2 regions of the Stenotrophomonas sp. STEN147 genome follow, and region 2 is predicted to be linked to the other one. Evidence: riboswitches for the same ligand, from Rfam matches in the RefSeq annotation. Region 2 holds a riboswitch; the other holds the start of a gene.
What was found. A riboswitch is a leader RNA that binds a small molecule or an ion and turns the genes downstream of it on or off. The one in region 2 is predicted to bind thiamine pyrophosphate.
Positions count from the first base shown of each region.

Region 1 (15,985 bases), on a different contig from region 2:
GCCCTCGATGGCGGCCAGGGAATTGGCCACAGCCAGTCCCAGGTCGTTGTGGCAGTGCGCGCTGAAGATCACATTGGCGGCATTGGGCACGTCGGCCACGCCGGCAATGACCTGCTGGAACATCGCGCGGATTTCCTCCGGCGTGGTGAAGCCGACGGTGTCGGGCAGGTTGATGGTGGTGGCGCCGGCGGCGATGGCCGCGCGCGAGACCTCGATCAGGTAGTCCAGCTCGGTGCGGGTGGCATCTTCGGCCGAGAACTCGACATCGTCGATGTAGGAACGGGCCAGCGATACATGCTTGCGTACCGACTCCAGCACCTGCTCGCGGGTCATCCGCAGCTTGTGCTCGCGGTGCAGCGGGCTGGTCGACAGGAACACGTGCAGGCGCGGGTTGGCCGCGGCTTCCAGGGCACGTGCCGAGGTCTCGATATCGGCCTGCAGGCAGCGCGACAGCACGGCCAGGCTCAGGCCCGGACGGCGCAGTTCGCGGCCGATCAGGGCCATCGCTTCGCGGTCGGACTGCGAGCTGGCCGGGAAGCCGGTCTCGATGATGTCCACGCCCAGTTCGTCCAGCGCACGCGCCATCACCAGCTTCTGCGGTGGGCTCATGCTGCAGCCGGGGGACTGCTCGCCGTCACGCAGGGTGGTGTCGAAGATGCGGATGCGCGGGGTGGTAATTCGTTCGATGGTGGTCACAGGGAGATCTCCTCGACAACAGGTGCAACGGCGTGCAGGGGGGAAGGGGGGGCAGCAGTGGTGGGCGTGACGCTGGTCCGTGCCGGCGGGCGGGGCGTCTCGGCGCGACGCCGTCGCGGCTTGCGCGGCGGGCGTGGGCGGATGTCGGTCAGCAGGCCGGCCAGCACGCCGGCATCGATGTTGCCGCCGGAGACCACGGCGCACTTGCGGCGCCCGGCGATGCGTCGACCGGCAGCCAGTGCCAGCGCGCCCGCGCCTTCGGCGATGATGTGTTCTTCCAGTGCCAGGCGCACCAGCGTTTCACGCAGTTCGGCCTCGCGCACGATCACCACGTCGTCCAGCAGCGAACTGCACAGGCGACGGGTCAGGAAGCCGGGGATCTTCACCCGCACGCCATCGGCCAGCGATGCCACCGGGGCGATCTCGCGGACATCGCCGTGGATCGCACGGGCCATCGAGTCCACGCCTTCCACCTGTGCACCAATCACGCGCACGCCCTGCGACTTGAGCGCCAGGGCAACACCGGCGGCCAGGCCACCACCGCCGATCGGTACGATCACCACGTCCGGCGCGTGCGCGGCCAGCTCGATGCCGACCGTCCCCTGGCCGGCGATCACGTCGGCGTCATCGAAGGCGGACAGGAAGCGATAGCCATGACGCTGCGCCAGTTCGACGGCGAAGGCGCAGGCCTCGTCATAACTGTTGCCGTGCTGGCGTACGGTGGCCCCCCAATGGGCGACACCGGCGATCTTGGTTGCCGGTGCACCGTGCGGCATCACGGTGATCGCGGGGACATCCAGCCGGTAGGCGGCCCAGGCAACGCCCTGGGCATGATTGCCCGCCGAGGCGCAGATCACGGGGCGGCTGTCACCGCGCTCGCGGCCGGCCAGCAGGGCATTCAACGCCCCGCGCACCTTGTAGGAGCCGGTCCGCTGCAGATTCTCCAGCTTCAGCCAGGTGCCGAAGCGTTCGGCATGATGCAGTGGCGTGGGCGGCAGGAAGCGGCGCAGGCGTGCCTGCGCGGCCAGGACATCGGCGACGCTTACGTCGCCGACATCACTTTCCTTGCTGGTATCAGCGGCCGGCATGGGCCACCGGTGCGGTGTGCGCGACCACCGCATGCGGGTGCGGGCGGCGAAGAAGACGCCTCCGTACCGGCACCGTGGTCACAACGGTACGGGTGTTCATTGCGATACTCCTTCGATGCTGCTGTCTACCGGCGTCAGCTCCACCGATACGCAGTCGTAGATCTTTTCGATCTGCCGGCACAGCGTCTCCGCCGGTCGCTGGCCGTCCACGACCAGCTGCAGGTGCCAGCGTCCGTCATCGGCGGCGTCCGGAGCACCGCTGATCGAACGCGGCGCGAAGCCACGGCGCTCGGCCATGCCGATCACGCGCAGCAGCGCGCCTTCGGCCGGCTGCAGCACCAGGTCAAGCCGGTATTGCATTGGGAATCTCCTGGCGGGCATGGGCTGGATTGCTTTCCAGCATGGTGCTGTTGGCGGTGTTCGGCGGCACCAGCGGCCACACGTTGGCGCGCGCGTCGATGGCTACGTGCAGCAACGCCGGGCCCGGCTCGGCCAGCAGCGCGGCCAGGCCGCCTTCGACGTCATCGCGCGAATCGATGCGGCTGGCGGCGATGCCGAACACCTGGGCCAGGGCGACGAAATCCGGGTTGTCGGACAGATCGATCTCGCTGTAGCGCTCGGCGAAGAACAGCTCCTGCCACTGCCGGACCATGCCCAGCGAGCTGTTGTCCAGCAGCACGATCTTCACCGGCAGGCGGCACCGGGCGATGGTCGCCAGCTCCTGCACGTTCATCATGAAGCTGCCATCGCCGGACACCAGCACCACGGTGCGCTCCGGGCAGGCAAACTGCGCGCCCATCGCCGCCGGCAGGCCGAAGCCCATCGTGCCCAGCGCGCCGCTGGTCAGATGGTTGCGCGGATGATTGAAACGACAATGCTGGGCCACCCACATCTGATGCTGGCCGACGTCGCAGGCAATCACCGTGTCGGCGGGTGCCAGTTCGCTCAGGCGCTTCAGCAGCGCGGGTGCGTAGATGTGCTGGCCAGGCGCGTCGTAGCGGGCGGCGAAGCGGTCGCGATGCTGCGCACAGCGGCTGCGCCATGCGTCCTGATGGGCCCTGGGGGAGGGGAAGGCCGCATGCAGGGCACGGATGGCGTGGCCGACATTGCCGGGCACGGCGACGTCGGCGCTGCGCAGCTTGGAGATCTCGTACGCATCGGCATCGATATGGACCACGCGCGCGAACGGAGCGAACTCCGCCAGCTTGCCGGTGGCGCGATCATCGAAGCGTGCGCCCAGCACCAGCAGCAGGTCGCTTTCCTGCACCGCCATGTTGGCAGCGCGGGTGCCGTGCATGCCCAGCATGCCCAGCGACTGCGGATGGTGTGCCGGCAGAGCGCCCAGTCCACGCAGGGTCATCACCGTGGGAATGCCACTGGCCTCGACGAAATCGCGCAGATCCTGCACCGCATCGCCCAGTGCGATGCCGCCGCCGGCATACACCACCGGCTTCTCCGCCGCCGCCAGCGCTGCGATGGCGGCGGCGATGGCGGCGTCGGTGGCTGCCGGCGGCGGTTCGACGCTGCTCGGCACATGCACCGGCAGGTGACTGGCATCGGCCACCTGCACGTCCTTGGGCAGGTCGATCAGCACCGGGCCGGGACGTCCTTCGCGGGCAATGCGGAAGGCATCGGCGACCACGCGGGGCAGGTCATCGACGCTGCGTACCAGCCAGCTGTGCTTGACGATGGGCATCGTCAGCCCGAACACATCCAGCTCCTGGAAGGCGTCGGTACCCAGCAGGGGCGTACCGACCTGGCCGGTGATGCAGACCATCGGCACCGAGTCCAGCATCGCATCGGCGATACCGGTGACCAGGTTCGATGCGCCGGGGCCGGAGGTGGCCACGCAGACGCCCACCTGGCCGCTGGCGCGCGCGAAACCGTTGGCGGCCAGCGCCGCGCCCTGCTCGTGCCGCACCAGGATGTGCTTCAACGACGAATCCACCAGCGCGTCGTAGAACGGCATGATGGTGCCGCCGGGATAGCCGAACAGCGTGCGGACGCCTTCGGCCTCCAGTGCCTGGGTCAGCCAGCGCGCCCCGTTGGGTGGCGCGCTGCGGTGTGTGGAAGAGTTCATGGGGGACCTTGCAAGCGGGTGGGGGAGGGCCGCGTGGTTACGCGGCCTGTCCTTGCAACCAGACCATCTTGGCGCGCAGTTCCTTGCCTACCTTCTCGATCGGATGCTCCAGGTCGGCCTGCTTGAACCGGTTGTAGTTCGGCAGGCCCGCTTCGTACTCGGCCACCCAGTTCTTGGTGAAGGTGCCGTCCTGGATGTCCTTCAGTACTTCCTTCATGCGCTCCTTGGTGCCGGCATCGATCACCCGCGGACCGCTGACGTAGTCGCCGTACTGCGCCGTTTCGGAGATGAATTCCAGCATGCGCGAGATGCCGCCTTCGTAGAACAGGTCCACGATCAGCTTCAGTTCGTGCAGCACTTCGTAATAGGCGATCTCGGGCTGGTAGCCGGCTTCCACCAGGGTCTCGAAACCGGCCTGTACCAGCGCCGAGGCGCCACCGCACAGCACCGCCTGCTCACCGAACAGGTCGGTCTCGGTTTCTTCCTTGAAGGTGGTCTGGATCAGATTGGCGCGGGCGCCACCGAGACCGGTCGCATAGGCCTGCGCATGCTGCGCGGCCTGGCCGCTGGTGTCCTGGTAGACCGCCCAGATGCACGGAACGCCACGGCCGATCTCGTACTCGCGACGCACCAGCGCGCCCGGGCCCTTCGGTGCGACCAGGACCACGTCCAGGTCGGCGCGCGGCTCGATCATGCCGTAGTGGACATTGAGGCCGTGGGCGAACAGCAGGCACGCGCCCTGCTTCATGTTGGGCGCCAGCACGTCGTTGTAGAGCTTCTTCTGCACCATGTCCGGAGTCAGCACGGCGACCAGGTCGGCATCCTTCACCGCATCGGCGGGAGCCACGACGGTGAAGCCATCGGCCTGGGCCTTGGCTTCGGTCGGGCCGCCCGGCCGCAGGCCTACCACCACATCGAAGCCGGATTCGCGCAGGTTCAGTGCGTGGGCGCGGCCCTGGCTGCCGTAGCCGATGACGGCGATCTTGGTCTGGGGCAGGTCGTTGGTGCTCATGGGGGAGGTTCCTTGCGGTGGGAAGAAAAAAGAACGGCCGGTCGTCGAAGCGACGTACCGGCCGGTCAGGGGAAAGCGGTGGAGGAGGGGCCGCGCATCGCACAGGAACGGCCGCCACGAGGCATCGTGGTGCAGCAGGTCCGGGTTTTGCAGAAGGCGGTGGTCATGGTGGTTGCGTCTGAAACCAGGTCTTGAAATGAAAAAACCCGCACCTGGGCGGGTGCGGGTTTTTGATCGAGTTCCGGTGTGTTCTATCTGCTTACACGCTGGCTCGTCCCGCACCTGTTGGTTGGGTAATAAGTACGAGCACAAGAATCGAACGCAGCGACGCGGCGCCGATGTCGGCGGCGTCGATGTGGGTTCGCGGTGGTGTGTTGTGTTGCAGCATGTGATCGAGAGAAACACAGCTGTTTTGACGATGTCAACCCTTGTCGGGGTGATTCCAGGCACTTTCCGCTGCGTCCAGCGGAATCGCTTGTGGCGCAAGGATGGTTGCCGCTGAAAGTGTTTCGGTGAACCCGAATTCACTCCTTTCACCAAGGTTTTTGCGCGGATTTCGGGGGTTCTGCCCGCCGGGCATGACCCGGTGCCGGCAGCGTTCGCCGCGGCCGCCTCGCCCCATGACCTCTGCCCGATACCGTGTGAAGGCCGCAGAGGCGATGATCGGTGCTACCACCCTTCCATCGGAACCCGACTGTGTCCCGACGCCTTGCCCGTTCCCTGCTGGCTGCCGCCGTCCTGGCGGCCATGCCTGTGCTTTCCCTCGCTGCCGACCGCATCACCGGCCACACCTTCGCCACCCGCTCGGAAGTCATCGCGCCTCACGCCATGGCGGCCACTTCGCAGCCGCTGGCCACCCAGATCGCACTGGACGTGATGAAGTCCGGCGGCTCGGCGGTCGATGCCGCCATCGCCGCCAATGCTGCACTGGGCCTGATGGAGCCGACCGGCAATGGCATCGGTGGCGATCTGTTCGCCATCGTCTGGGACCCGAAGACACAGAAGCTGTACGGCTACAACGGGTCCGGCCGCTCGCCGAAGTCGCTGACCCTGGCCGAGTTCCAGCGGCGCGGTCTGAAGGAGATCCCGGCGACCGGGCCGTTGCCGGTCTCCGTGCCGGGTGCCGTCGATGGCTGGTTCGCCCTGCATGGCCGCTTTGGCCGCAAGCCCATGGCCGACAATCTTGCGCCCGCCATCCGCTACGCGCGCGAAGGCCACCCGGTGGCCGAGGTGATCGCCTATTACTGGGATCGTTCCGTGCCACGGCTGTCGCAGTATCCCGGCTTCAAGGAACAGTTCACGGTCAACGGGCATGCCCCGCGCAAGGGCGAGATGTGGAAGAACCCGAACCTGGCCGATACGTTGCAGAAGGTAGCCGACGGCGGCCGGGATGCCTTCTACAAGGGCGAGATCGCCCACACCATCGGCGATTACTTCAAGGCCAATGGTGGCTACCTGAGCTACCAGGACATGGCCGACCACCACGGCGAGTGGGTCGAGCCGGTCAGCAGCAACTACCGCGGTTACGACGTATGGGAGTTGCCGCCGAACAGCCAGGGCATCGCCGCGCTGCAGATTCTCAACGTACTTGAAGGCTACGACTTCTCGAAGATTCCATTCGGCTCGCCCGAGCACGTGCATCTGTTCGTGGAGGCCAAGAAGCTGGCCTTCGCCGATCGTGCGCGCTTCTACGCCGACATGGCCTTCCAGCCCGCACCGGTCCAGAAGCTGATTTCCAAGGAGTATGCCGCGCAGCGGCGTGCACTGATTTCGATGGACAAGGCGTTGAAGGAAGTGCAGCCGGGCACGCCGAAGCAGCTGGAGGAGGGCGATACGATCTACATGACCGTGGCCGATGCTGACGGCATGATGGTGTCGCTGATCCAGTCGAACTACCGCGGGATGGGCAGCGGCATGGCGCCACCGGGGCTCGGTTTCATCCTGCAGGACCGCGGCGAGATGTTCGTGCTGCAGAAGAACCATCCGAACGGCTACGCACCGGGCAAGCGCCCGTTCCAGACCATCATTCCGGCGTTCATCACCAAGGATGGAAAGCCCTATGCCAGTTTCGGCGTGATGGGCGGTGCGATGCAGCCGCAGGGCCACGCGCAGATCGTGATGAACCTGGTGGACTTCGGCATGAACCTGCAGGAGGCCGGAGATGCGCCGCGTATCCAGCATGAAGGTTCCACGGAGCCGACCGGACAGGCCACGGCGATGACCGATGGGGGGGAGGTGAACCTGGAGACGGGCTTCCCGTACGAAACGGTGCGCGCGCTGATGCGCAAGGGGCATCGCATCGTGTTCGCCGACGGTCCGTACGGCGGGTATCAGGCGATCATGCGGGATCCGGACACGGGCGTGTACTACGGCGCGTCGGAGAGTCGAAAGGATGGGCAGGCGGCGGGGTATTGAGTTTCCCGGCCACCGGGCTGAGCCCCCTCGCGGCTGATCGCCAGAGCCGATCATGGATTGGGGCGTGCGGATGGGAATGCCGGGGGACGCCGTGAATACGTCCTTGTAGGCTTGGCCGCGGCATCCATGCCGCGGACACCCCCGTCCTTCCCACCCGCAGGCCCCCGACAATTTCCGTGCGCGTCAGCCACGGAAGAGAAAGAAGAAGATCAAAAGCAACAGCAACAGCAACAGCCGCGCGCTGTGGGTTGGGGTCGGATCCGTTTTCCAGAGGAAACGGATCCGACCCCTTCGTGTTTTTCCGGCGCAGGCTGCCGAACACCCTCAATCCGAATCCTGCGCGCGCGCTGCTTCGGCCTGGGTTTCTTCCTGTGCCGCCATTTCGCGCGCGATCCACGCATCGATCATGTGCCGCTGGCGCTGTGCCTGCCGCCGCTCCCGCGTGTACTCCTGGTCCAGTACCCGGTACAGCGAGACCATCACCAGCACCATCAGCAGCGCGAATGGCAGTGCCGAGATCGTGATCATGCCCTGCAGCGCGTCGAGGCCGCCGGCCAGCAGCAACGCGCCTGCGATCAGCGCGATGCCCACTCCCCAGGCCAGCTTGCGCTTGGCGGGCGGGTCGCCTGCCTCGTCGGTGGACATGCTGGCCAGCACCAGCACCGCCGAGTCAGCCGAGGTCACGAAGAAGATCATCAGCAGAACCAGCGCGATGCACGACAGCAGCAATGGCAGCGGCATGCTGTCGAACAGGGTGAACAGTACGGTTTCATAGCCGTTGCCCAGCGCCTGCACCAGGTCTGCATGGCCGAAGATCTGCGACCAGATCGCGGTGCCACCGAACACCGAGAACCAGAAGAAGCCCAGCAGCGTCGGCGCCAGTACCACGCCCACCACGAACTCGCGCACGCTGCGGCCACGCGAGATGCGCGCGATGAACGAACCCACGAACGGTGCCCAGGAAATCCACCAGGCCCAGTAGAAGATCGTCCAGTCGGCGACCCACGTACTGGAGGAGAACGGTGACATGCGCAGGCTCATCGTCACCAGCTGGTTCAGGTAGGAGCCCAGCGTCGTGGTGAAGGTATTGAAGATCGCGCCGGTCGGCCCGAGCACCAGGACCAGTGCCAGCAGCAGGGCGGCCAGTACCAGGTTGAAGTTCGACAGCCATTTCACGCCGCGCTCCACGCCGCTGAGGGTGGAGGCCATGTACAGCACGAAGGCGACGGCGATGATGGTCAGCTGCAGCGGCACACCGGCATGCACGCCGAACACGCGCTGCATGCCGGCTGCGATCTGGATGGTGCCGAAGCCCAGCGTGGTAGCCACGCCGATCGCCGTGGCCACCACCGCGGCAATGTTGACGATCCGTCCGATCCAGCCCCGATGATGATGACCGATGATCGGCTGCAGCATGTCGCTGACCAGCCCGCGGCCGTTGCGGTTGAACTGGAACCACGCCATTGCCAGGCCGATCAGCGCGTAGATCGCCCACGGATGCAGGCCCCAGTGGAAGAACGCATAGCGCATCGCTGCACGTGCGGCGTCCATGCTTTCCGGTGCCAGTCCTTCCGGCGGCTTGCTGAAGTGGGAGATCGGTTCGGCCGCCCCCCAGAACACCAGGCCGATGCCCATGCCGGCGGCGAACAGCATCGACATCCAGCTGGCCCGCGAGAATTCGGGTTCGGCGTCTTCGCCACCGATGCGCAGGTTGCCGAAGCGACCGAACGCCAGGTACATCAGGAACACCAGCGCCAGGAACACCACCAGCAGGTACAGCCAGCCGATGCCGCGGATGAGTTCGCCGAGGATGCTCTGCACCACGGCGTTGAAGGGGCCGGGTGCTACGCCGGCAAGCAGCACCAGCAACAGGACCAGTGCGATGGAAACACGAAACACCATGGAGGAGCTTCTCCGATCAAAGGGATTGAGGGAGCGAGCAAACGCTTGCAGCGAGGGGCCGGCGGCACTCGAGCGCGAGCCGGGCAGAGGCCGCGATGGCGGCGATGCGTCATCGGTCGCAGCGACACGATGCGCGTGCACGTTACTGAACGCGACGTCATGGTTGCGTTAATTCATCCGCGTTGCGTGATGCTCAGCTGCCCTGTCGGCTGGCCCTGTTGCAGGGGTTCTATGGTCTAATGCCGGCAAGAAGCGGGGGTACCGCGGCCATCGGCCACGGTTGAGACAGTCCCTTGGAACCTGATCCGGCTCATACCGGCGTAGGGAAGCTTTGCAATGCAACCGAACCCGGACGCCGCCCAAGGACCGTCCGCGTGCGGGGGCAGTGCGCCGCCGCTTCGTCCCTGACCCTCCTGGACGATGCCCGATGAACGCACAGCTCTCCGCCCTGCAGCAACAGGCCCAGCAACTCTCCGAATCCGTGACCCGGCCGATTCCCGGCTCGCGCAAGATCCATGTCACCGGCTCGCGCCCGGACCTGCGCGTGCCGATGCGCGAGATCGCACTGAGCCGCACGCCGACCCTGTTCGGCGGCGAAGAGAACGCGCCGGTCACGGTGTATGACACCTCCGGCCCCTACACCGATCCTGACGTGCGCATCGACCTGTCCGCGGGCTTGCCGGCCCTGCGCCGTGCGTGGGTCGAAGCGCGGGGTGACACCGAACAGCTTGATGGCCTTAGCTCTTCCTTCGGCCGCGACCGCGAGCACGACCCGAAGCTCGATGCGGTGCGCTTCCCGGCCCGCAGCCTGCCGCGCCGCGCCCGCGCGGGTGGCAATGTCACCCAGATGCACTATGCGCGCCGCGGCATCATCACGCCGGAGATGGAATTCGTCGCCATCCGCGAGAACCAGCGGCTGGACGCGATCCGCGATGCAGGCCTGCTGCAGCAGCATCCGGGCGAAGCCTTCGGCGCATCCATCCAGAAAATCATCACCCCGGAGTTCGTCCGCGACGAAATCGCCCGTGGCCGGGCGGTGCTGCCCAACAACATCAACCACCCGGAAAGCGAGCCGATGATCATCGGCCGCAACTTCCTGACCAAGATCAACGCCAACATCGGCAACAGCGCGGTGTCATCCGGCATCGCCGAGGAAGTGGAGAAGCTGGTGTGGGCGATCCGCTGGGGGGGCGATACGGTGATGGACCTGTCCACCGGCAAGCACATCCACGAGACCCGCGAGTGGATCATCCGCAACTCGCCGGTGGCGATCGGCACGGTGCCGATCTATCAGGCACTGGAGAAGGTCGATGGCCGTGCAGAGGCACTGACCTGGGAGATCTTCCGCGACACGTTGATCGAACAGGCCGAACAGGGCGTGGACTACTTCACCATCCATGCCGGCGTGCTGCTGCGCTACGTGCCGCTGACCGCCAAGCGGGTGACCGGCATCGTCAGTCGCGGCGGCTCGATCATGGCCAAGTGGTGCCTGGCCCATCACAAGGAGAATTTCCTCTACACGCACTTCGAGGACATCTGCGAAATCATGAAGGCCTACGACGTGACCTTCTCGCTGGGCGATGGGCTGCGCCCGGGCTGCATCGCAGACGCAAACGACGCGGCGCAGTTCGGCGAGCTGGAAACGCTTGGCGAGCTGACGAAGATCGCATGGAAGCATGACGTGCAGACGATGATCGAAGGTCCCGGGCACGTGCCGATGCAGCTGATCAAGGAAAACATGGACAAGCAGCTGCGCGAATGTGGTGAGGCTCCGTTCTATACGCTGGGGCCGCTGACCACGGACATCGCGCCCGGCTATGACCACATCACCAGTGCCATCGGCGCAGCGATGATCGGTTGGTTCGGTACCGCGATGCTCTGCTACGTGACGCCGAAGGAACACCTTGGCCTTCCCAACCGCCAGGATGTGCGCGACGGCATCATGGCCTATCGCATCGCCGCACATGCGGCCGACCTGGCCAAGGGGCATCCGGGCGCGCAGGTCCGCGACAACGCATTGAGCAAGGCGCGCTTCGAGTTCCGTTGGGAAGACCAGTTCCACCTCGGGCTGGACCCGGAGAAGGCAAAGGAATTCCATGACGAGACGCTGCCCAAGGACGCGCACAAGCTGGCGCACTTCTGCTCGATGTGCGGGCCGCACTTCTGCTCGATGAAGATCACCCAGGACGTGCGGGAGTACGCCGAGGCCGGAATGAAGGAGAAGTCCGAGCAGTTCCGCGCTGCGGGCGCGGAGGTCTACCAGCAGGGCTGAGCGGACTGGCGTCGCCGGGCATGCCCCCGGCGGCGCTGCATCGCGCGCCTCACGCGCATCCCGTTATCCTGCGCCCATCTTTCCGGGGAAGGGACGCCATGCCTGTTGCCGTGACCACCCGCTGGCTGGCCATCACCCGCCGCCATCCGTCCGCGTGGCTGCTGGGCGCGCAGCTGCTGGCGGTGATGCTGTATCCCGCGCTGGACGACACGGCCGCCGGCCGCGCCGCATTGGGCATGTTTGGAATGGCGGTGCTGGGCCTGGCATTGTGGGTGGTCCAGCGCAGCCCTTTGGGTACATGGCTGGCACTGCTGCTGGCGATTCCGGCGGTGGTGTTCTCCATCGCCGGCGCGCTGCTGGACCGCGCCGCGCTGGTGACCACCGCGCAGCTGCTGGAGAGCCTGCTCTACTTCTATACGGCCGGCGCCCTGATCGCCTACATGCTGCAGGACCACAAAGTCACCCGCGACGAACTGTTCGCGGCCGGCGCCACCTTCACCTTGCTCGCGTGGGCATTCGCCTTCGCATTCGCGGTGTGCCAACAGTGGTATCCGGGCAGTTTCCAGGGCAGCAGCGAGGGACCTCAGCGAAGCTGGATGGAGCTGCTTTATCTGAGCTTCAGCTTGCTGTCCGGGGTCGGCCTGAGCGATGTCGTGCCGCTGCATCCGCAGGCACGCGCACTGGTCATGCTGGAGCAGTTCTCAGGCGTGATGTACGTGGCTTTGGTGGTTTCGCGGCTGGTCGGATTGACCATGCTGCGGCGTTTCTGAAAATGAATGGCAGATAAAAATTTCGCGCCCGAAAGGGCGCGAATGATGGTGCGAAGTTATGTGAATGCGTCGGCGAGAGAGAGCCTGATGTCGACCACGCGATAGGCGAGGTAACCGGCATAGGCTAGTATTCGCGCGCTCCATTGTTTTTGCGGTATGCGCCGATGCTTTGTGCGGAATCTGGCTTTTCGCTGTTCCCCGTTGGGGACGGTATCGAAGGCGAACACTGCCCGGAACCTGTCTCTACTGTTTAGCAAAAAATGAACCGCAGCGAAATCCAGCCCACCGAATCTGATCGGATCCGGATTGGCGAATGTGTCGTCACTTTGTCCTCGCGAGAGGTCGAAGTTGCCGGCGCGCGTCGCCCGCGCCGGCTGACGCCGAAGGCGCTGGGCGTGCTGCGTGTGCTGCTGCGGCAACCCGGGCGCGTGGTCACCCGCGAAGAACTGTTCGCCGAAGTGTGGCCCGATACGCTGCCCACCAACGATGTGCTGACGCAGGCGGTGACCCAGCTGCGCAAAGCCTTCGCCAACGACGACGACAACGGCCAGGCGTATATCGAGACGATCGCCAAGACCGGCTACCGCCTGCGCGTGCCGGTGCAGGCCATGCCCGAGCCTGAAGCGGAACTGGCGGTCGAGGCCGAAGGCGCGGCGGGCGATTCCATCGCGGCCATGGAAGTGCACACGCCAGCCCCGGAGGACATGCGCCGCCGTCGCTGGCGCTACCTGCGACGTCGATTGCTGCTGGTGCTGGGCCTGCTGATGCTGGCCGCGCTGCTGGTGATGACGGTCCTGCTGCTGCGCCGTGCGCCGGCCAGCTCTCCGGTGGAGGCGGCGGTGGAGAACGGTACGCGGGTGATCGGCAGCCCGCAGCGGCCCTATCGGCTGATCACCGCCACCGCCGGCTTCGAGACCTATCCCACGCTGTCGCCGGATGGTTCGCAGGTGGCCTACGAAGGCGCCAGCGAGGATGGCCTGGGTGGCGGTGCGATCAAGGTACAGACGTCCGGCAACGCGCCGGCGCGGCAGCTGCTTGTTCCTCCTGCGGGTGCGGTTGACCGCTTCCCGAACTGGTCGCCGGATGGACGCGACATCGCCTTTGCCCGCTTCTCCGCCGATGGGGGGTGCCAGGTGCTGATCGCCAGTGCGACCGGCGGCGCGTTGCGCCAGGCCACGCGCTGCGATGGCACCGAGCTGCTCAGCTTCGACTGGACACCCGACGGGCGCGGCTTGGTATTCGGCAGCATGGTGGGCCGCTATGCCCACCGCGGTATCCGAGTACTCGATCTGGCCAGCGGACAGTGGCAGCCGCTGCAGTACGCCGTCGATCAGGACGATTTCGATTACGCGCCGCGCTATTCGCCGGACGGCAAATGGCTGGTGTTCGTGCGCAACCCGCAGATGGGCGACCTGTGGCGGGTTCCTGCCGCGGGTGGCACGCCGGAGCAGCTGACCAGCGAGTCGGCCGAGCTGCGCGGATGGGCCTGGCTTGGCGACGGCCGCACCATCGTGTTCGGCCGCCGGGTCGACAGCGAGGTGCGGCTCTATTACCTCGACATCGAGCGGCGCACGCTGCGTGATGCCGGACTGGACGACGCGCAGTGGCCGGCGGTATCGCGGCATGGCGGCATGCTGGCCTTCGTCCATCGCCGTGCACAGTTCGGCGTGTTCAAGGTGCCGATGCAGGGCGGTGAACCGGAACGCCTGTTTGCGTCCAGCGGCCGCGACGGTCAACCGATGGCCGCACCGGACGGTCGCCAGCTGGTATTCACCTCGGACCGCTCGGGCAGCTTCGCTCTCTGGTGGGCGGACATGCAACGCCCCGATTCGCTGCGGCCGATCGAGGGCCTGCGCCCGGAAGCACGGCAGGCCCCCGATTGGTCGGCCGACAGCCGGCAACTGCTGGTGGTTGGGCGCGATGCACACGGTCGCGCGGTGGTCTACGAGATCGCACCCCGCGACGAGCGTCTGCAACCGCTGCCCGTGCCCGCCGAACAGCCGCTGCAGGCGCTGTATGGCGCCACGCCCGAGCAACTGCTGGTGGTCGAACGTGATGCCGACCAGCGTACGCGGCTCAGTCTGTTCGATCGCAGCACCCAACCCTGGCGGCGGCTGGCGAGCATCGACGGCGTCTCCCAGGTCCGCTTCGACCGCGCAGGTCGCCGGGTGCTGTTCACCCGCCTGGCGGCGGAGGGGTTGTGGTCGGCGGACGCGGTGCTGTCCCCGGACAGCGTGCGGCAGATCAGCGAGGACAAGCCCAGCCGCTGGCGCTACCGCTCGTGGACGGTTGCCGGCCACGACAGCATCGGCTATCTCGGCAGTTCCACCCGCTGCAGCACCATCCTCGTCCGCATCGCCGCCGGGCAGGAGGATGCCGGGCGCTGCCTGGACGCGCAGCGCTTGAGCGCGAGCAACGGACTCAGCGCCAGCGCAGACGGGACGGCCCTGTTTGTGGCTCTGGCAGTCAGTGATGGCGCCGACATCGGCGTGATGCGGCTGCCCGAAAAGGCGCCCGCGCTGTTTCCGGCCTTCTCCAAGATGTTGATGTTCAAGGGAAATGGGACTTCGTAATTTTTTCGTCGGGATCTCGCCGCGAATTCGTGGCGATCTCGTCGGTCTTTCCTGACGCGGTGCCGCCTGATTGGGCAAAACGGAGGCCTGTACTTGGCAAATCCGTGGTGCACCATGCGTCAACTCTCACTGGCCGATCGTGGCCAATCCGTCTCCCTGGACAAGGCACTCGATGACGTCGTGCCGACCTGCCTGGGCGTGGCCCGGCTCGGCAGCCTGCAGACCGCGGGCAGCAGCTTCACCGTGTGGATGCAGGTGCGCGGCAGCTCCTGGGTGGAGGCCAAGGAGGGGCGCTTCCGCCTGCGCCACGGCGAATGGATCGCGTTCGAGAAGGAATCGCGCCCGCTGGTGCAGGCAGGGCGCAACGGGCTGTGCATCGGCCTGAACCTGAACGTGGAAGCGCTGCGCGTGCTGACGGAGATGGCCGACTGCGGCCTGTACGCGGGCCGCGGCCGGATGGGCCGCAGTGACGCTCGCGTCGCGCTGCGCCTGTGGCGTGATGCCTTGGCCAGTGGCCACCCGGCGCAGCACCTGCGCCCGCTGCTGCTGCATCTGGCCGGCCTGCAGCGTGGATTGGCCGACAACGTGCAGCGCTGCCCTGGCCGTTCCCGCAGCCGCAAGCGCCAGGTGTTCGGTCGCATGCAGCGCGCCCGCCTCTATCTGGAAGGCAACAGCCACCGCGTCGTACGCATCGGCGAACTGGCCGAGCTGACCAACTTCTCCAGCTGGTATCTCTCCAAGACGTTCCAGAGCCTGTATGAAGAAAGCCCGCAGTCGCTTTCGGCACGATTGCGCCTGGAGCGCGCCGCCGACCTGCTGCGCGACACCGACATGATGGTGGGAGAGGTCGCTGCAGCCAGTGGTTTCGACAACTGCTGCAGCTTCGCCCGCGCGTTCCGCGCCCGCTACGGGCAGTCCGCTTCGCGCTTCAGGGAAAACGGAGGCTTGCTCCCGCCACAATCCGCAAAGTCTCTGGTTGGTTCGCGCAAATACAGCGCTGCAACGCAATCGTAACGTGCTGGGGTGTTTTAACACGCTGCTAACACGTACCTTGGAGAGATTGATGAACGTTCGTAACCCCGCAGTGCGGTTCGGCCTGCTGCCGGCCGGCATTGCGCTGGCGCTGGCGCCCGCCTTCGCTTCCGCACAGGAAGCACCGGAAGCAAAGGGCACCACC
Region 1 is NZ_JBRRCG010000013.1:75,138-91,122, forward strand. It holds gene ACVOKU_RS13550 (2-isopropylmalate synthase) at 1-696, opposite strand, end outside; gene ACVOKU_RS13555 (threonine dehydratase) at 693-1,784, opposite strand; gene ACVOKU_RS13560 (ACT domain-containing protein) at 1,881-2,144, opposite strand; gene ilvG (acetolactate synthase 2 catalytic subunit) at 2,128-3,864, opposite strand; gene ilvC (ketol-acid reductoisomerase) at 3,902-4,876, opposite strand; gene ggt (gamma-glutamyltransferase) at 5,573-7,291, shown strand; gene ACVOKU_RS13580 (BCCT family transporter) at 7,616-9,193, opposite strand; TPP riboswitch at 9,438-9,538, shown strand; gene thiC (phosphomethylpyrimidine synthase ThiC) at 9,621-11,465, shown strand; gene ACVOKU_RS13590 (ion channel) at 11,564-12,235, shown strand; gene ACVOKU_RS13595 (winged helix-turn-helix domain-containing protein) at 12,496-14,808, shown strand; gene ACVOKU_RS13600 (helix-turn-helix transcriptional regulator) at 14,923-15,822, shown strand; gene ACVOKU_RS13605 (TonB-dependent receptor plug domain-containing protein) at 15,872-15,985, shown strand, end outside.
Region 1: linked by a shared signal. The riboswitch ahead of thiC (phosphomethylpyrimidine synthase ThiC) and the one ahead of ACVOKU_RS12880 (TonB-dependent receptor) in region 2 are both predicted to bind thiamine pyrophosphate.

Region 2 (15,985 bases):
CAGCCCGCACCGATCACCGCCCTCAATCACACGCTCGACAACGAGCCGCAGCAGATCACTGCGCCGTTGACCCACTCGGCCGCCTTCCTGGTGCTGAAGGTGAAGGATGATGCGGACTCGATCGCGAAGGTGCGCGACGTGCTGGCCAGCACCGATGACCTGATCAAGAACACGGCCATCCGCGAGATCGAACGGACCTTCACCTGCAATGTGGCGATCGGCCACCGTGTGTGGCAGCCGCTGGTTGGCAGCACGCCGCCGCGCGAGCTGCATCCGTTCCGCGAGATCAGGGGCGCCACCCACACCGCGGTGTCCACCCCGGGCGATCTGCTGTACCACATCCGGGCACGCACGATGGACCTGATCGTGGCGTTCGAGCGCAACCTGCTGATGGCGTTCGGCGATGCGGTGGAGACGGTCGATGAAGTGGCCGGCTTCCGCTATTTCGACGGCCGCGACCTGCTCGATTTCGTTGACGGCACCGCCAATCCGGAAGGGTTGTCGCTGCCGGACGCCACGATCGTCGGCGACGAGGATCCCGCGCATGCCGGCGGCAGCTACGTGGTGGTACAGAAGTACCTGCACAACCTCGACGCATGGCGCGCGCAGAAGACCGAGGTGCAGGAGGCGATCATCGGCCGCACCAAGCACGACAACACCGAGCTGGACGATGCGCCGGCCGACGCGCAGAAGTCGCACAAGACGCTGTGCACCATCGAGGACGCCGACGGCGAGCACGACATCCTGCGCGACAACATGCCCTTCGCCAACCCGGGGCGCGGTGAGTACGGTACGTACTTCATCGGCTACACGCGCCGCCTGTGGGTGATCGAGAAGATGCTCGAGCGCATGTTCATCGGCAACCCTGCGCCGCTGCATGACCGCATCCTGGACTTCTCCACCGCGATGACCGGCGTGACCTTCTTCGCGCCTTCGCGCAAGGTGCTGGCCGACCTGGGCGGGTGATGCCTGCCCGCCATCTGCCTGTCATCCGCGCCGCCGACGATGGAGCGCTGGACGACTGCATGAGGGTGCTGCCATGGAATCCGTACTTCGCGCCGACCGCCGCCGCTGGTGGCGACCGCTGGCATCGCTGATCGGCCTTCTGGCGCTGGGCGGCGCCGGGGCCGTCTCGGCCGAGGAGGCTCCACCACACTGGATGGCCTACGCCGCCACGGCAGGCAGTGAGCTGCAGCAGCGCCTGCAGCAGGAGCAGGACCCGAAGGTGCAGCGCGTGCTGGCCTGGCTGCAGGCGCACCCGCAGGTGCCCACGCCGCTGCCGGTCAGCCTCTGGATCGCAGCCGATGGCCGCATCGCGAAACTGGAATTCGACAGTCTCGGCGATGCGCAGGCGGACGCGGATCTGCGCGCGACGCTGCAGTCGGCGCCGCTGTCGTCGGCGCCACCGGCCGACATGCGCCAGCCGTTGCGGTTGGGGCTGGTGCTGCAGCCGAAGTGAAGTGCACTGCGCGGCACTACCGCGCCGGCAGCAGCTCGCGCTCCCGCGCCGCCGCACTCCAGGCGCGCAGGCCGAATACCGCCAGCCCCAGGAAGAACACATACAGCGCGGCCGTGACGTGCAGCGACTTGAACAGGTACGCGCCCACATAGACCACGTCCACCCCGATCCACACCCACCAGCACGCCACATGGCGGCGCGCCTGCCACCACTGGCCGACCAGACTCAGGGCGGTCAGCATCGCGTCCAGCCATGGCAGCGCGGCATCGGTGAAGGTGTGCATGACCGTACCCAGCGCCACGCCACCGCACAGGCCGATGATCAGGTCACGCAGCAGTTTTCCGCGTGCCAGCGGCACGATGCGGATGCTGCCCTCGTCGGCGGCGTGCTGGCGCCAGTTGATCCAGCCATAGACCAGGAAGCCGGCGAAGGCGACCTGCAGCAGCGTGTCGGAGTACAGCTTTGCCTCGGCAAACACCAATCCGTACAGCGCCACCGACAGCAGGCCGACCGGCCACGCTGCCAGCCGCCGGCGCGCCATCAGCCATACGCCCAGCACGCTGCACAGCGCGGCGGTCCACTCGAGCACGGCGCCGTTCACAGCGCGAACGTCACCGACAGGCGCGCCTGTCGCGGTGCGCCGGGGAACAGGTAGTAGTCACCGCCGCTGCTGCCGGTGTCGCGCCAGTAGAAGCGATTGAACACGTTGTCCACCGACAGGTTCCAGGTCACGGCGCGCTCATGCACGCGGTGGCGGAAGCGCAGGCCGGTATCGAACACCGAATAGTCCGGCGCGCGTACGCCGCCGTCGGCACGGGCCACATTGGCGGCGGCATAGCGCCAGCCACCGGTGACATCCAGGCCCTGCACGAACGGCAGCGCGTAGGCCAGATGCACACTGGCGCGTACCTTCGGCACGTTCACCAGCTGATGGCCTTCCTGGCCCGGCGTTCCGGTATCGCGTGCACGCGCCTGCAGCACACTGGCGCTGGCGACGATCTGCAGCGCATCGGTCAGCTGGCCGTTGGCGGTCAGCTCCAGGCCGGTATGGGTCTGCGTGCCGCGCTCGACGAAGGTGTAACCGGCATCGCTGTCATCCGGCATGGCGTACTGGTAGGGCTGCGAGATGCGGAACAGCGCGGCGCCCAGGGTGAGCGAGGCAGCCGGCACGTACTTGACGCCGGCTTCCAGCTGCCGTGACTGCACCGCCGGCAGGAAGGCATCGGCGTTGGAGGTCCAGAACGGTGCCTCCTGGCCCAGCGCAATGCCGCGCACATAACTGGCGTACGCATTGAGCTGGTCGGTGGCCTTCCATACCAGCGCGGTCTGCGGCAGGAAGCGCGACAGCCGGCTGTGCCGCTGCGGCGTGCCGCGCTTGTCGTACGCGCGCTCGTCCAGGCGGACGAAGCGGCCACCGGCCAGCCACTGCCAGTCATCGCCGAACTGCATGCGGTCCAGCGCGAACACGGCGGTCTGGCGGCTGTCCAGACGCCGTGCGGACGGGCCGGGCATCAGCGGCGAGGGCTCGTACACCGGCACCTGCGTGTCGTGGATGTTGCTGCTGCCTACGTACTCGTTGACGCTCGGTCGCCTGTCCACCGTGCGGCGGAACGTGTCGGCGCCGACCGTCAGCTGGTGGCCGACGCTGCCGGTGTCGAAGCGGCCACGCAGCTCGGCACGTGCCTGCTGGTTGCGGCGGGTATCGTCCGGACTGCGGTAGTCGTAGATGTCGTAGTCGCCGTTGGGGGCAAAGTAGTTGCCGGGCACGCTGCCATCAGCGCACGCGTCGGCGTAGTAGCAGCCATAGGCGAAGGCGACGTTGTCGTCGATGACCGAGCGGCTGTGGCCCACCGACAGCCGCGACTGCCAGTGCTCGTTGAAGTCGTAGGTGTGCACGGCGGTGATGTTGGTGCTGGCGATCTCCACCGGGCGCTGCCACGGCTGATAGCCCAGCAGGTGCTCGCGGTCGACGCCACGAGGCAGCTCCCGTGCGCCCAGCAGCTGGTAACCGGACACCGAGCGCTGCGAACTGGTCTGGTAGTTGGCGTCCACTTCCAGCTTGCCGCGCTCGCCGATCAGCCAGTCCGCTGCAAGCGAATAGAAGTTGCGGCGGCCGTCGGCGTGCTCGACGTAGGACTCGCTGCCCTCCCAGGCGGCATTGAGGCGGATGCCGAAACGCGGCGTGATCCAGTGGCCGACATCGACGGCGGCATAGCGCGAGCCTTCCGAATCGGTGCCAAGGGTAGCCGTGCGCACTTCCGCCGGGCGCTTGCCGATGTAGTTGATGATGCCGCCGGGTGCCATCACCCCCGCGGCGAGGCCGGCTTCACCCTTCAGGATCTCCACCGCCTGCACGTTCTCCAGCGCCAGCCGCTGTTCGCCGGCGATGGCCAGGCCGTTGAAGCGGTAGCCGGTGGCGGCATCGAGCGCGAAGCCGCGGATGGCGACGTTCTGGTAGTAGCCCACCGGCGCGTAGGCATCACCGAGCGAGGCGTCATTGCTGGCCAGTTCGGACAACGAGCGCACCTGTCGACGGTCGAGGTAGTCGCGTTCGAGCACGTTCACCGAGGCCGGGGTGTCCTTCCAGGAGCCGGCGCCGAATGCACTGACCCGCGCGCTGTCGGCCGCCGGCCTGCCGGCCTGCACGCGGACCGCTGCCAGCTCGGTGGGCGAACGTTCGCCGCTGTCGGCTGCCACGTCGGGGGAGGCTCCAGCCTCGCTGGCATGCAGTGGCAGCGCGGCACAGAGGGCGAGAGCGAGCAGGGTGGGACGCAGGCAGCGGTTCATTCGATTCGTCTTCGGACAACAGGGGAGACGAAGCGACGGCGCGCAGGTGCACCGGCCCGGAACGGGGGTGTGGCTGCGGCTCAAAGCTCCCTACGCCGGTGCAAACCGGATCAGGTTCCAAGGGACTCTCTCAGCCTGCAGATCCAGGCACCCCCGCTTCAGGCCGCTATTTCACTACAGATGGCAGGGATTTGCGAGCCGATGCCCTTCAGGTGGCGGCATGCAGCGCCTGCAGCAGGGCCTGGCCGGGTGCGCTGGCGAACCACGCGGCATGGCCCAGCATGAAGGGATACCAGGCGACATCGGCGTTCGCCGTCGAGCCGGTGATGCCTTCGAAGTACTCCACTTCAGACAGTGCGAAGTCGAAGTGGACCATCGGCAGCAGGTCCGCCAGCAGGTGCAGGCGGGTGGCCGACAACGGCAGCACTTCGCGGTAGCCGTCGAGCAGGGCCAGCGCGATGTCGATGCGCACCGCCTCATGGCCCCGCTCCAGCTCCAGCCAGGCCACGGCATTGCGCTCGATCGCGGTGGCCAGGTCGAACAGCGCGCTGGTGGGTGAGGCGAGGCCGAAATCCAGCACGGTGCTGACGTCGTCGCCGCGCCACAGCAGGTTGGACACATGCCAGTCGTTGTGCGCCCACAGCGGCGGCTCGGCGGACAGGCGCTCGGCCAGGCCGGCATGCCAGGGCAGGACGTCGCGGCGCAGCTGCGCCTGCCACGGAATCCGTGCCAGGTAGCGGGCCAGTCCCGGGCGGTCGGGAAGACCCGCTTCCAGCACGCCGATGGGGTCGGCGGCGCGGATCAGCTCATCGCGTGCCACCAGGACATGCGTGCTGCGCTGTGGGGCCTGGTAGCTGGCGGCGGCCTGATGCAGCCGGGCCAGCATGCGTCCGGCAGAACGCGCCCGTGCGGTGTCCGTCAGCAGCGTCCAGGAGGCGGCGTCGCGGTACAGATCGTCACCCCCCCCCGGCGAATGCAGCTCATAGGTCCACGGCCCATGCTCGATGGCGCTGTCACCTCCGGCGGTGGGCAGAACCTTCACCACCGGCACGCCGGCAGCGTCCAGATGGGCGATGAAGCGGTGTTCCTCCTGCAGGCAGGCGGCACTGCGCACGCTGCGGTGGTGGCGCTTGATGAACACCCGGCCGCGGCTACCCTCGACCAGCGCGGCGGCCGACAACGGCCGGGGGCTGTGCCAACGCAGGGCGCTGTCCGCGTCCAGCACCGGATAACGGCGGGCCAGCCAGGCAACCTCGGCTGCATCGATCGCGGGCCAGTCGGCAGCGACCTCATCGTTGTTGAGGCCCTGCACGCGGTGGGCGGTGGAGGTCATGCGGGGGCCGGGGGCAAAGGAGTGATCCAGGGCTGCGCATTCAACGCCATGGACGGCCCGGACGCAAACGGGCGGGTCATCGACCCGCCCGTTGCCGGTGATGCCGGGCAGCGCCGGCGAGGGTTACCAGCCGCGGTGGCGACCGCGGTCGTGGTAGTAGCGGCGATCGCTGTCGCGCCAGCGGCGGTCATGACCGCGGTCCCGATAGCCATAGCCCCGGTCGTAGCCGCGCTGGTAGCCGCGGTCGTAGCGGCGGTCATAACGACGGTCGTGGCGGTCCGGGGTGGTCAGGTTGCCGATCGCGCCGCCGGCCACGGCACCGCCGACGGTGGCGGCCGGATCGCCATTGGAGATCAGGTGGCCGGCGACGCCGCCCACCACCGCACCGACGACGGTGCGCTTGTCCTTCCTCGACATGGCGCTGGCGTCGCTGACCACGGCGACACCGGCCAGCAGGGCCAGGGCCATCGCCACGCCACGGAAGCTGAGAGCGGAAGTACTGAGCATGTTCGGTTCTCCTGTAGGGGCATGCCACGGTGGGCAGGGAGGGCGCGGGCGCCCCGGCTGCCGTAGTGACCACGCTGGCGCCCGGAGATTGCCGGAACATTGCGTGGGCCACTGGGCGGCGTGCGTATTCATCTAGCGTCAGGCGGCATGAAGCCTGCCTGAAAGTTCAACGGCTGGATGGACAGGATTCAGATTTTGCCGTCACGCAGATAGTCGAACAGTTCCGCATCGCCTTTCAGGCCCAGCTTCAGCATCGCATCGCCCTTCTGCCGGCTGATGGTGCTGACGCTCTTGTGCAGCTGCACCGAGATCTCCTTGACCGTCATGCCGGTGCCGAGCAACCGCAGCACTTCCAGTTCGCGTGGCGACAGCGGTTTGCCGTCGCCCTCGCGCATGCGCCAGCTGCCGGCGGCCTCGACCCGCTCGCGCAGGCTGCGGCTGATATAGAGCTGGCCGCGGTTCACCGCCTGGATCGCCTGCGGCAGCTCGTCCATCGACGAACTCTTGTCGACCAGGCCGAGCACGCCGCTGTCGAGCACCATGCGCAGGATCGCCAGGTTGCTGGAAACGCTGAGCATCAGCACCTTGAGATCGGGATGGCGGCGCCGGATCATGCCGATCATGGCGAAGCCATCGGCCTGGGGACTGCCGGGCATCGAATAGTCGGTGACCAGCAGGTCGCATGGCTGGCTGGTCAGCAGCGCCATCAGCGCCTGGGCACTGTCGGCTTCACCGACGACCTGGCCAACGCCGCTGGACTCGATGACGGCGCGGGTTCCGATACGGACCACGGGGTGGTCGTCTGCGATGATGATGCGCAAGCTCATGCTCTAGTATGACCACCGGGCACGCCGGACCGCGACCATCGCGGCTCCTGGCAGGATTCTAGGAGATCAACGCCGATGCGTAGCTGGGCTGTTCGCGGGCGGGTCCTGCTGCTGGCCATGTTGGGTCCTGCCGTCGCTTGGGCGCAACTCGCGCCCGGCCCATTGCCGTTGAGTCCCCTGCAACGCGAATACCTGGCTGCGCACCCTCGCATCGTTGTCGGGCAGTATGACAGTGGTTGGCCCCCTTTCGAGTCGATCCGTGACGGCCAACAGGTGGGCCTGGGACCGGATTATTTGTCGCTTCTGGCTCGTCGCTTGGGCGTGAACGTCGAGGCGCGCCGCTATCCGGACTGGCCATCCGTGCTGGACGCGGCATGCCGGGGCGAGATCGATGTGGTCATGAACATCGGCCTCAGTGCCGACCGAACCCGTTGCATGGTCTACACCTCGGCCTATGTCGAAGCGCCGCTGGCGGTGGTCGGACGACCCGGAGACCTGCGTGCTTCGGAGATGCCGGATCTGGACGGACTGCGGGTGGTGATCGAGCAGGATTTCCTGACCGCACCGCAGGTGCGCGCCCGTTTCCCACGGGCACGACAACTTGTCGCAAATGGCACTTTGGCGGCGTTGCAGATGGTCAGAGACGACAAGGCCGACGTCTATATCGGCAATGCCTATGTCGCCACCGAGCTGATCGCGGCCCATCAGCTGAAGGGAGTGGTGTTGCTGCGGCCCAGCGATCTGCCGCCGGAGCGGGCGCACTTCGGCGTCCCCAACGGCAAGCAACCGCTGGCCGAGGCGCTGGACCTGGCGCTGGCTGCCACGAGCCAGGCGCAGCGGGACGCGCTGGCCCAGCGCTGGCTGCGGCCTCCGGAATGGTCCGCGTCGGCGCAGCTGGCCCTCAGCCAGGCCGAGAAGCGCGTGCTGCAGCAGCCGTTGAAGATCACCTTCGCGCCCAATGCCGCGCCGCTTTCGTTCACCGACCGCGATGGCCAGCCCAGCGGGCTGACCAGCGAGTACCTGCGGCGGCTGATCCAGGTCGGCGCCAACCTGCAGGTGGAAACCAGCCATGACTGGTTCGAGGTGCGCGAGAAGGCGCTGCGGGGTGAGGTGCAGGCGGTGATGGGCATTCCCACCGATTCGCGCTACCTGGGGCCGGACTGGGTGTTCAGCCAGCCCTTCATCAGCGTGCCGAGCGTGATCGTCGGCACGCGCGACAGCCCGGCGATCCTGGGGCTGGCCGATCTGCAGGGCAAGCGCGTGCTGCTGTCCGACCCGGAACGCCTGCGCGGCTACGTGCTGCAGCAGGCGCCACGGGCAAAGATCATTCCCGCGCGCAGTGGCGAGCAGGCGTTGCAGCGATTGGCCAATGGCGAGGCCGATGCCTACGTGGGCAACCTGGTCCTGGTCGACCACCTGTTGCGCAACCGCTTCCCGGGCCGTCTGCAGATCCTTGCGCCGGCCGGATTCGGCGACCAGCTGGCGCTGGCTGTCGACCGTCGCCATGCCGCCCTGGCGACCACCTTCGACCGCCTGCTGCTGCAGATGTCACCGCGGGAGCACGAGGCGCTGCGGGGCGACTGGCTGGCCGTGGAGTATCGCAGTGGCGTGGACTGGGACGCCGTACTGCATTGGGGGCTTCCGCTGCTGCTGGTGCTGCTGACCGGGGCGGTGGTGCATGGCGTCGGTCACTGGCGGCTGCGCCGGGAGGTGGCCGGGCGCCGCCATCTGGAGCAGCGCCTGGCCGAGGTCACCGACAATCTGCCGGCGGTGGTCTACCAGGCACGTCGCGACGCGGACGGCAGCCTGGCCTTCCCCTTCATCGCCGGCGACCTGCAGGCACTGTTCGGCATTCCGCGGCAGCGTGCCGAGCAGGATGCGCAGGCGCTGCTGGCGCGGATCGAGGACACCGACCGCCAGGCCGTGCTGCAGGCCATCGACCAGGCGGCCCGCCAGTTCGCGCCGCTGGCCTTCGAGTTCCGCCTGCTGCCGGGTGATGACGGCACGCCCGCGCGCTGGGTACGCAGCCAGGCCCACCCTTACGCCACCGAGGCCGGCGCCGTCACCTGGAGCGGCTACTGGGTGGACGTGACCCAGGCACGCGCACAGGCTGATGCGCTGGCGGCGGCGAAGATCGAGGCGGAACAGGCGGCCGAGGCCAAATCACGCTTCCTGGCCACGATGAGTCATGAGATCCGCACGCCGATGAGCGGTGTACTGGGCATGCTGGAAGTGCTTGCGCACTCGCCGCTGGATGCAGAACAGCAGCGCATCCTCGCCGTGATCGAGGATTCTGCGCAGATGCTGCGGCAGATTCTCGATGACATCCTCGACTACTCGCGCATCGAAGCCGGTGCGCTGCGCCTGGAGCCGGTGCCATTGTCACTGCGGACGCTGCTGGAAGGCGTGTGCCGGCTGATGTCGGCGCAGGCCAGCGCGCGTGGCCTGGCCCTGCACGTGCAGATCGATCCGCAGCTGGCTGCGGCGCATGAAGTGGATGGCGTGCGCCTGCGGCAGATCGTCTTCAACCTGCTCAGCAATGCCATCAAGTTCACCGCGCAGGGCGATGTGTGGCTGCGGCTGGAGGTGCTCGGGCCGACCACCGCCGATGGCAGCCAGCCGCTGTGCCTGAGCGTCATCGATACCGGCATGGGCATCGCGCCGGAACAACTGCAGCACCTCTTCGCGCCGTTCACCCAGGCCGGTGCATACATCCAGCGCGACCATGGCGGAACCGGCCTGGGCCTGAGCATCTGCCAGCGGCTGGTGCAGATGATGGACGGCACGTTGACCCTGCAGAGCACGCTTGGCGAGGGCACCCGCGCGGAGGTCCGTCTGTCGCTGGTGGAAGCCGGCATCGAGGACGTCGCCGTGCTGGCGAGCGAACACGAGCAGGCGGCGCTGCTGCCGATCGTGCTGCGCCAGAGCCGCGTGCTGGTGATCGAGGATCATCCGACCAACCAGGCGATGATGGCCTGGCGGCTGCAGCAGCTGGGCCTTCCGCATGTGCTGGTGAGTGATGGCCAGCAGGCGCTGGACCGGGTGGCGTCGGAACGCTTCGACCTGGTGATCACTGATTGCCGCATGCCGGTTCTCGATGGCTTTGCGTTCACCCGCCTGCTGCGCGAGCGCGAAGGCCGCCAGGGCCAGCCGCGCATGCCGGTGCTGGCATTGACGGCCAGTGTGCTGGACGACGACGCGCGACGTTGCCGCGAGGCCGGCATGGATGAGGTGCTGGCCAAGCCGTTGTCGCTGGCCACGCTGCGCGCGGCGTTGATGCGATGGTTGCCGCAGGCGTCCGTGGCGCCGCAGGAGGCGACCGCAGCGTCGTCCGCAGCGGTGGAGGGCGACGCATCGCTGGACCTGGCAGGCCTGCAGCGGCGCTTCGGTTCGCATGCGGTCGCCGTGCAGCTGGCCGCCACCCTGCTGCAGGCCAGCGAGGTGGATATCGCGGCCGTGCAGCGTGCGGTGCAGGCCGGCGACCGCGAGGCCGCCGCCCTGCACCTGCATCGCCAGGCCGGCGGGCTCGGGGCGGTGGGTGCGCACGCGCTGGCAACGCAGGCCAATGCCCTGGTCGAACGCCTGGAAGACGCCGGGGAAGTGGACAGCGCGCCGTTGTTCGCCGAGGTCCAGGCGTTCCTGTCACGCCTGCAGCAGCAGCTGCAGGGGCTGTCTCACTGAGCGGACTGCTGCTGCAGGTAAGCGATCACCAGCGCACGTCGTTCGGCGCTGGGAAACGCGTTGTACATGCGCGTGCCGGGCACCTGCTGCGTCGGTGACTGCAGGAAGGCATCCAGGGTCTGTGCGGTCCAGACGATGTCGGCCCGGCGCATGCCCTGCGAATAGCCGTAGTCGGGCAGGCTGCCGGCGCGGCGTCCGATCACACCGTGCAGGTTGGGACCGAACCGGTGGATGCCACCGGCCTGCACCGTGTGGCAGCCCGCACACAGTTCGAACGCGCGCTGCATCGCCTGTTGTCGCGCCTGCTCAGGCGTGGCCGGTGGCGTGGCCGTGCGCTGGCAGCCGCTGCACGCCAGCAGCAGGACGAGGGCAGGGAGCAGGCGGAAGGCACGCATGGGCGGAGAGGATAGCCGTGGCCGCCACGGGCCGGGCTGCGACACGCGGTCGCAGCCCGCTGCGGTCACATGCCCGAGTAGTTCGGGCCGCCGCCGCCCTGGGGGGTCACCCAGACGATGTTCTGGGTGGGATCCTTGATGTCGCAGGTCTTGCAGTGCACGCAGTTCTGCGCGTTGATCTGCAGGCGTGCGTTGTCGGCTTCGCCAACGAACTCGTACACGCCGGCCGGGCAATAGCGCGCTTCCGGGCCGGCGTACTCGGCCAGGTTCACCTTCACCGGAATGCTTGGGTCCTTCAGGGTCAGGTGGCTGGGCTGGTTCTCGTCGTGGTTGGTGCTGCTCAGGAACACCGAGCTGAGACGGTCGAAGGTCAGCACCCCGTCCGGCTTCGGGTAGCTGATGCGGGTGTGCTGGGCCGCCGGCTCCAGGCAGGCGTGGTCCGGCTGCGTACGGTGCAGCGTCCACGGCGGGTTGCGCACGCCCAGCTTGGGCAGCAGCCACTGCTCCACACCGGTCATCAGCGTGGCCACGGTCTGGCCCTTCTTGAACCACTGCTTGAAGTTCTTGGCCTGCTGCAGTTCGGTGAACAGCCAGCTGGCTTCGAAGGCCTTCGGATAGGCGCTCAGCTCATCGTGCTGGCGGTTGGCGGCCAGCGCGTCGAACGCGGCGTCGGCGCACAGCATGCCGGTCTTGATCGCGGCGTGGCTGCCCTTGATGCGGCTGGCGTTGAGATAACCGGCCTCGCAACCGACCAGCGCGCCACCGGGGAACACCGTCTTCGGCAGCGACAGCAGGCCCCCCGCGGTGATCGCGCGCGCGCCGTAGCCGATGCGGGTACCGCCTTCCAGGTGCTTGCGGATCTGCGGATGGGTCTTGAAGCGCTGGAATTCCTCGAATGGGCTCAGCCAGGGGTTCTTGTAGTCCAGGCCGACCACGTAGCCGATGGCGACCTTGCCACCGTCGGCGTGGTACAGGAACGCGCCGCCGTAGGTGTCGCTGTCCAGCGGCCAGCCGGCGGCGTGCACCACCAGGCCCGGCTCATGCCTGGCCGGGTCGATCTGCCACAGTTCCTTGATGCCGATACCGTAGGCCTGCGGGTCCTTGCCTTCGTCGAGCCTGTAACGGGCGATCAGCTGGCGGCCAAGGTGGCCGCGCGCGCCTTCGGCGAAGATCGTGTACTTCGCATGCAGCGCCATGCCGCGCTCGAAGGCCGGGCCGATGCTGCCGTCCTTCTCGATGCCCATGTCGCCGGTGGCCACGCCTATCACTTCGCCGGTGTCGCCGTACAGCACCTCGGCGGCGGCGAAGCCGGGGAAGATCGCAACCTCCAGCGCCTCGGCCTGCTGCGCCAGCCAGCGGGTCACTTCGCCCAGGCTGATGATGTAGTTGCCTTCGTTGTGGAAGCACTCCGGCAGCAGCGCATTGGGCGTGCTGCGCGACCCGGTCTCGCTGAGGAACAGGAATTCGTCGCGGGTGACCTTCTGCTTCAGCGGTGCGCCGCGTTCGGCCCAGTCCGGGAACAGTTCGGTCAGGGCGCGCGGGTCCATCACCGCGCCGGACAGAACATGTGCACCGGGCTCGGAGCCCTTCTCCAGCACGCACACCGACAGTTCGCGGCCGGCTTCGATCGCACGCTGGCGCAGGCGGATCGCGGTGGCCAGCCCGGCTGGGCCGGCACCGACGATCACCACGTCGAACTCCATTACTTCACGCGGGGGCAGGGCGTTGGCTTCAGCGCTCATCGATTGCATGACTCGTGGGTAGTGCCGGTAGCAGGGCCACCGGCGGTTGCCTGGAAATCGCGCGTGCAGCCACGGCGAAACGGTTGTTTGAATGTGTCAGGGTACCGGGACGGGCGTGATCGAGCTAGATCGCCGGTATTCACATCGTGATTGCTGCACTGCAGCGCACGCGCGCAGCCGGGTGGGTGCCGACCCTGGTCGGCACGCGCTTCCCGGATGACCGACAATGGCCCGGTCCCGACTGCGTGTGAGTGCCATGGCCCTGGATCCGTACGACCTGTTCGATGTCCGTTCCCTGCTCAGCGAGGAAGAGCGCGCAGTACAGGACAGCGTGGCCCGTTTCACCAACGAGCGCGTGCTGCCGATCATCGGCGATGCCTTCGACCAGGCGCGCTTCCCGGCCGAACTGGTACCGGAGATCGCATCGCTGGGCCTGCTGGGCGCGACACTGCCGGCCGAATACGGTGGCGGTGGCCTCGGCGCGGTCAGCTATGGCCTGATCTGCCAGGAGCTGGAGCGCGGCGATTCGGGCCTGCGCAGCTTCGTTTCGGTGCAGAGCTCGCTGTGCATGTATCCCATCTACGCGTACGGCAGCGAGGAACAGCGCCAGCAGTGGTTGCCGGCGATGGCACGCGGCGAACTGATCGGCTGCTTCGGCCTGACCGAGGCGCACGGTGGGTCCGACCCGGCCAGCATGAAGACCCGAGCGGTACGCGACGGCAGCGACTGGCGCATCAGCGGCAGCAAGATGTGGATCACCAGCGGCCCGGTGGCCGACCTGGCCATCGTCTGGGCACAGACCGAGGACGGCATCCAGGGCTTCGTGCTGGAGAAGGGCATGGCCGGTTTCACCACGCAGGAAATCAAGCACAAGATGAGCCTGCGCGCCTCGTTGACCGGCGCGCTGTTCTTCGACGATGTGCGCGTGCCCGACAGCCACCGCCTGCCGAACGTGAAGGGCCTGAAGGGGCCGCTCGGGTGCCTGACCCAGGCGCGTTACGGGATCAGCTGGGGCCCGATCGGCGCGGCCATCGCCTGCCTGGATGAAGCGCTGGGCTACGCCAAGGAGCGCGTGCTGTTCGGCCGCCCGCTGGCCGCCACCCAGAGCGCGCAGATCAAGCTGGCGGAAATGGCCCGCCGCATCACCACCGCCCAGTTGCTGGCCCTGCAACTGGGCCGGCTGAAGGAAGCCGGCCAGCTGCAGCCGCAGCAGGTCAGCCTGGCCAAGTGGAACAACTGCCGCATGGCCATCGACATCGCCCGCGAGTGTCGCGATCTGCTCGGTGGGGCTGGCATCACCACCGAACACGTGGCGATCCGGCACGCGCTGAACCTGGAATCGGTGATCACCTATGAAGGCACCGAGACCGTGCACCAGTTGGTGATCGGCCGCGAACTGACCGGCATCAACGCGTTCTGACAGCGGGTTCCGGTGGGTGCCAACCTTGGTCGGCACATTCCTTCGGCGTGCATCCGGGCATCGGTGCGGACCAAGGTCCGCACCCACCATAAGCAGGTCACACGTGTAGAGCCGAGCCCATGCTCGGCTGCTTCCTCTCACGCGCCGCCGGCAAACCCGTGCTGCCGCCAGGCTTCATACATCACCACGGCAACGGTGTTGGAAAGATTGAGGCTGCGGTTGTCCGGCCGCATCGGCAGGCGCAGGCGCCGGCCCTCCGGCAAGGCATCGAGCACCTCCTGCGGCAGGCCGCGGCTTTCCGGGCCGAACAGGAAGGCGTCGCCCTCTTCAAAGGCCAGGCTGTCGTAACGCACGCTGGCGCGGGTACTGAGTGCGAACAACCGCTTCGGTGCAATCCGCGCCAGCGCGGTGTCCAGATCCGGATGCACCTGCAGGCGCGAGTACTCGTGGTAATCCAGGCCGGCGCGCTTGAGCTGCTTGTCTTCCAGTGCGAAGCCCAGTGGCTCGACCAGGTGCAGCTGCGCGCCGGTGTTGGCGCAGAGCCGGATCACATTGCCCGTGTTGGGCGGGATTTCCGGTTGGAACAGGATCACGTGGAACTGGGGTGCGGCATTCATCGGCGCAGTGTACCTGCGACGGCTGCCAGTACGGCGCACGCCCTGCCAGGGCAGGGCGGGCACCGCTTACGGGCGCAGCAGGACCTGGGCGGTTTCGGTGGCCAGGGCCTGCAGGTCGGCCGCGCTCGGACGCACCTGCAGGGTCGGCAGGTTGACGATCACCTGGTTGGCAACGCTGGTGGCGGCGGCGGCCAGGGTGGCTGCGTAGCGCTGTGCTTCCAGTTCGGCGGCCAGGGCAACGCGCTGTTCCAGGCTCGGGCGCACTTCCACCGCGGCCAGGGTGGTGATCGGCAGGGCGGCGGCGACCGGGGCGGCGGTGAAGCCGTCGCGTTCGGCCAGCTGCTCGGCGCTCGGCCGCACTTCCACGGTGGCCAGGGTCGGGATGCTGCTGGCGCGTTCCCAGGCCTGCTGGGCCAGCTGGTCGGCGGCAGGACGAACCTGCACGGTGTCCAGGGTCTTGATGGATTCGGAGGCCTGCACCGACGAAACAACCGCGGTGCCGGCGATCAGGGCGATGGCGATGGCAATGGTCTTGGCGTTCATGACGGGGCCTGTTTAGTGTTGTTGAGCGGTGGTGTGGTAGTAAGGTAGAACACCAATTCGGGGGATGCAAGGGAAATTTTCGATTTCTTGCATTTGTTCAGTCTTCAGTCAGCTTTCGTCTGAAGCCCTTCTTGGCGCAGGAAGTACCAAGCAAACCCCGTGCCAACTTTTAATCATTGATTTGAAACGGTTTTTATCCCGTCGGAAAGTGTCCGCGGGGCGGACACCTGTCCATCCGAGGGGGCGCGGACACTGTCCGGACGCAGGGGCGGGGGAGACGTGACTGCTGTCGGGGGCCGCCGACAAGGCCCTGAACGGCTGCGAGGGCAAACACCCCCAGTGACTGCTGGCGGATTCCGGGCACCGGATGGGCACGCTAGGATCGGGCTTCACCAACGTGACCAAGGATCCGGAAATGTCTCTCGCCCTGCGCCCGCGTGCTGCACTGCTCGCTGTTGCCCTCAGCACTGCCCTGGGCACGCTCGCGCCCACTCCTGCACTGGCGGCCAAGACGGTCACGCCGGCCAAGGTCGATATTCCGTTCGAGCAGTTCACCCTGCCCAACGGGCTGCGCGTGATCGTGCATACCGACCGCAAGGCGCCGATCGTGGCGGTCAACGTCTGGTATCACGTCGGCAGCAAGGACGAGCCTGCGGGCCGCACCGGTTTCGCCC
Region 2 is NZ_JBRRCG010000012.1:37,449-53,433, reverse strand. It holds gene ACVOKU_RS12895 (Dyp-type peroxidase) at 1-966, shown strand, start outside; gene ACVOKU_RS12890 (hypothetical protein) at 1,040-1,459, shown strand; gene pnuC (nicotinamide riboside transporter PnuC) at 1,476-2,048, opposite strand; gene ACVOKU_RS12880 (TonB-dependent receptor) at 2,057-4,246, opposite strand; TPP riboswitch at 4,317-4,411, opposite strand; gene ACVOKU_RS12875 (phosphotransferase enzyme family protein) at 4,455-5,579, opposite strand; gene ACVOKU_RS12870 (glycine zipper 2TM domain-containing protein) at 5,703-6,086, opposite strand; gene ACVOKU_RS12865 (response regulator) at 6,275-6,913, opposite strand; gene ACVOKU_RS12860 (ATP-binding protein) at 6,989-10,594, shown strand; gene ACVOKU_RS12855 (c-type cytochrome) at 10,588-10,989, opposite strand; gene ACVOKU_RS12850 (electron transfer flavoprotein-ubiquinone oxidoreductase) at 11,055-12,731, opposite strand; gene ACVOKU_RS12845 (acyl-CoA dehydrogenase family protein) at 12,988-14,151, shown strand; gene ACVOKU_RS12840 (tRNA (cytidine(34)-2'-O)-methyltransferase) at 14,289-14,768, opposite strand; gene ACVOKU_RS12835 (XAC0231 family protein) at 14,835-15,311, opposite strand; gene ACVOKU_RS12830 (M16 family metallopeptidase) at 15,727-15,985, shown strand, end outside.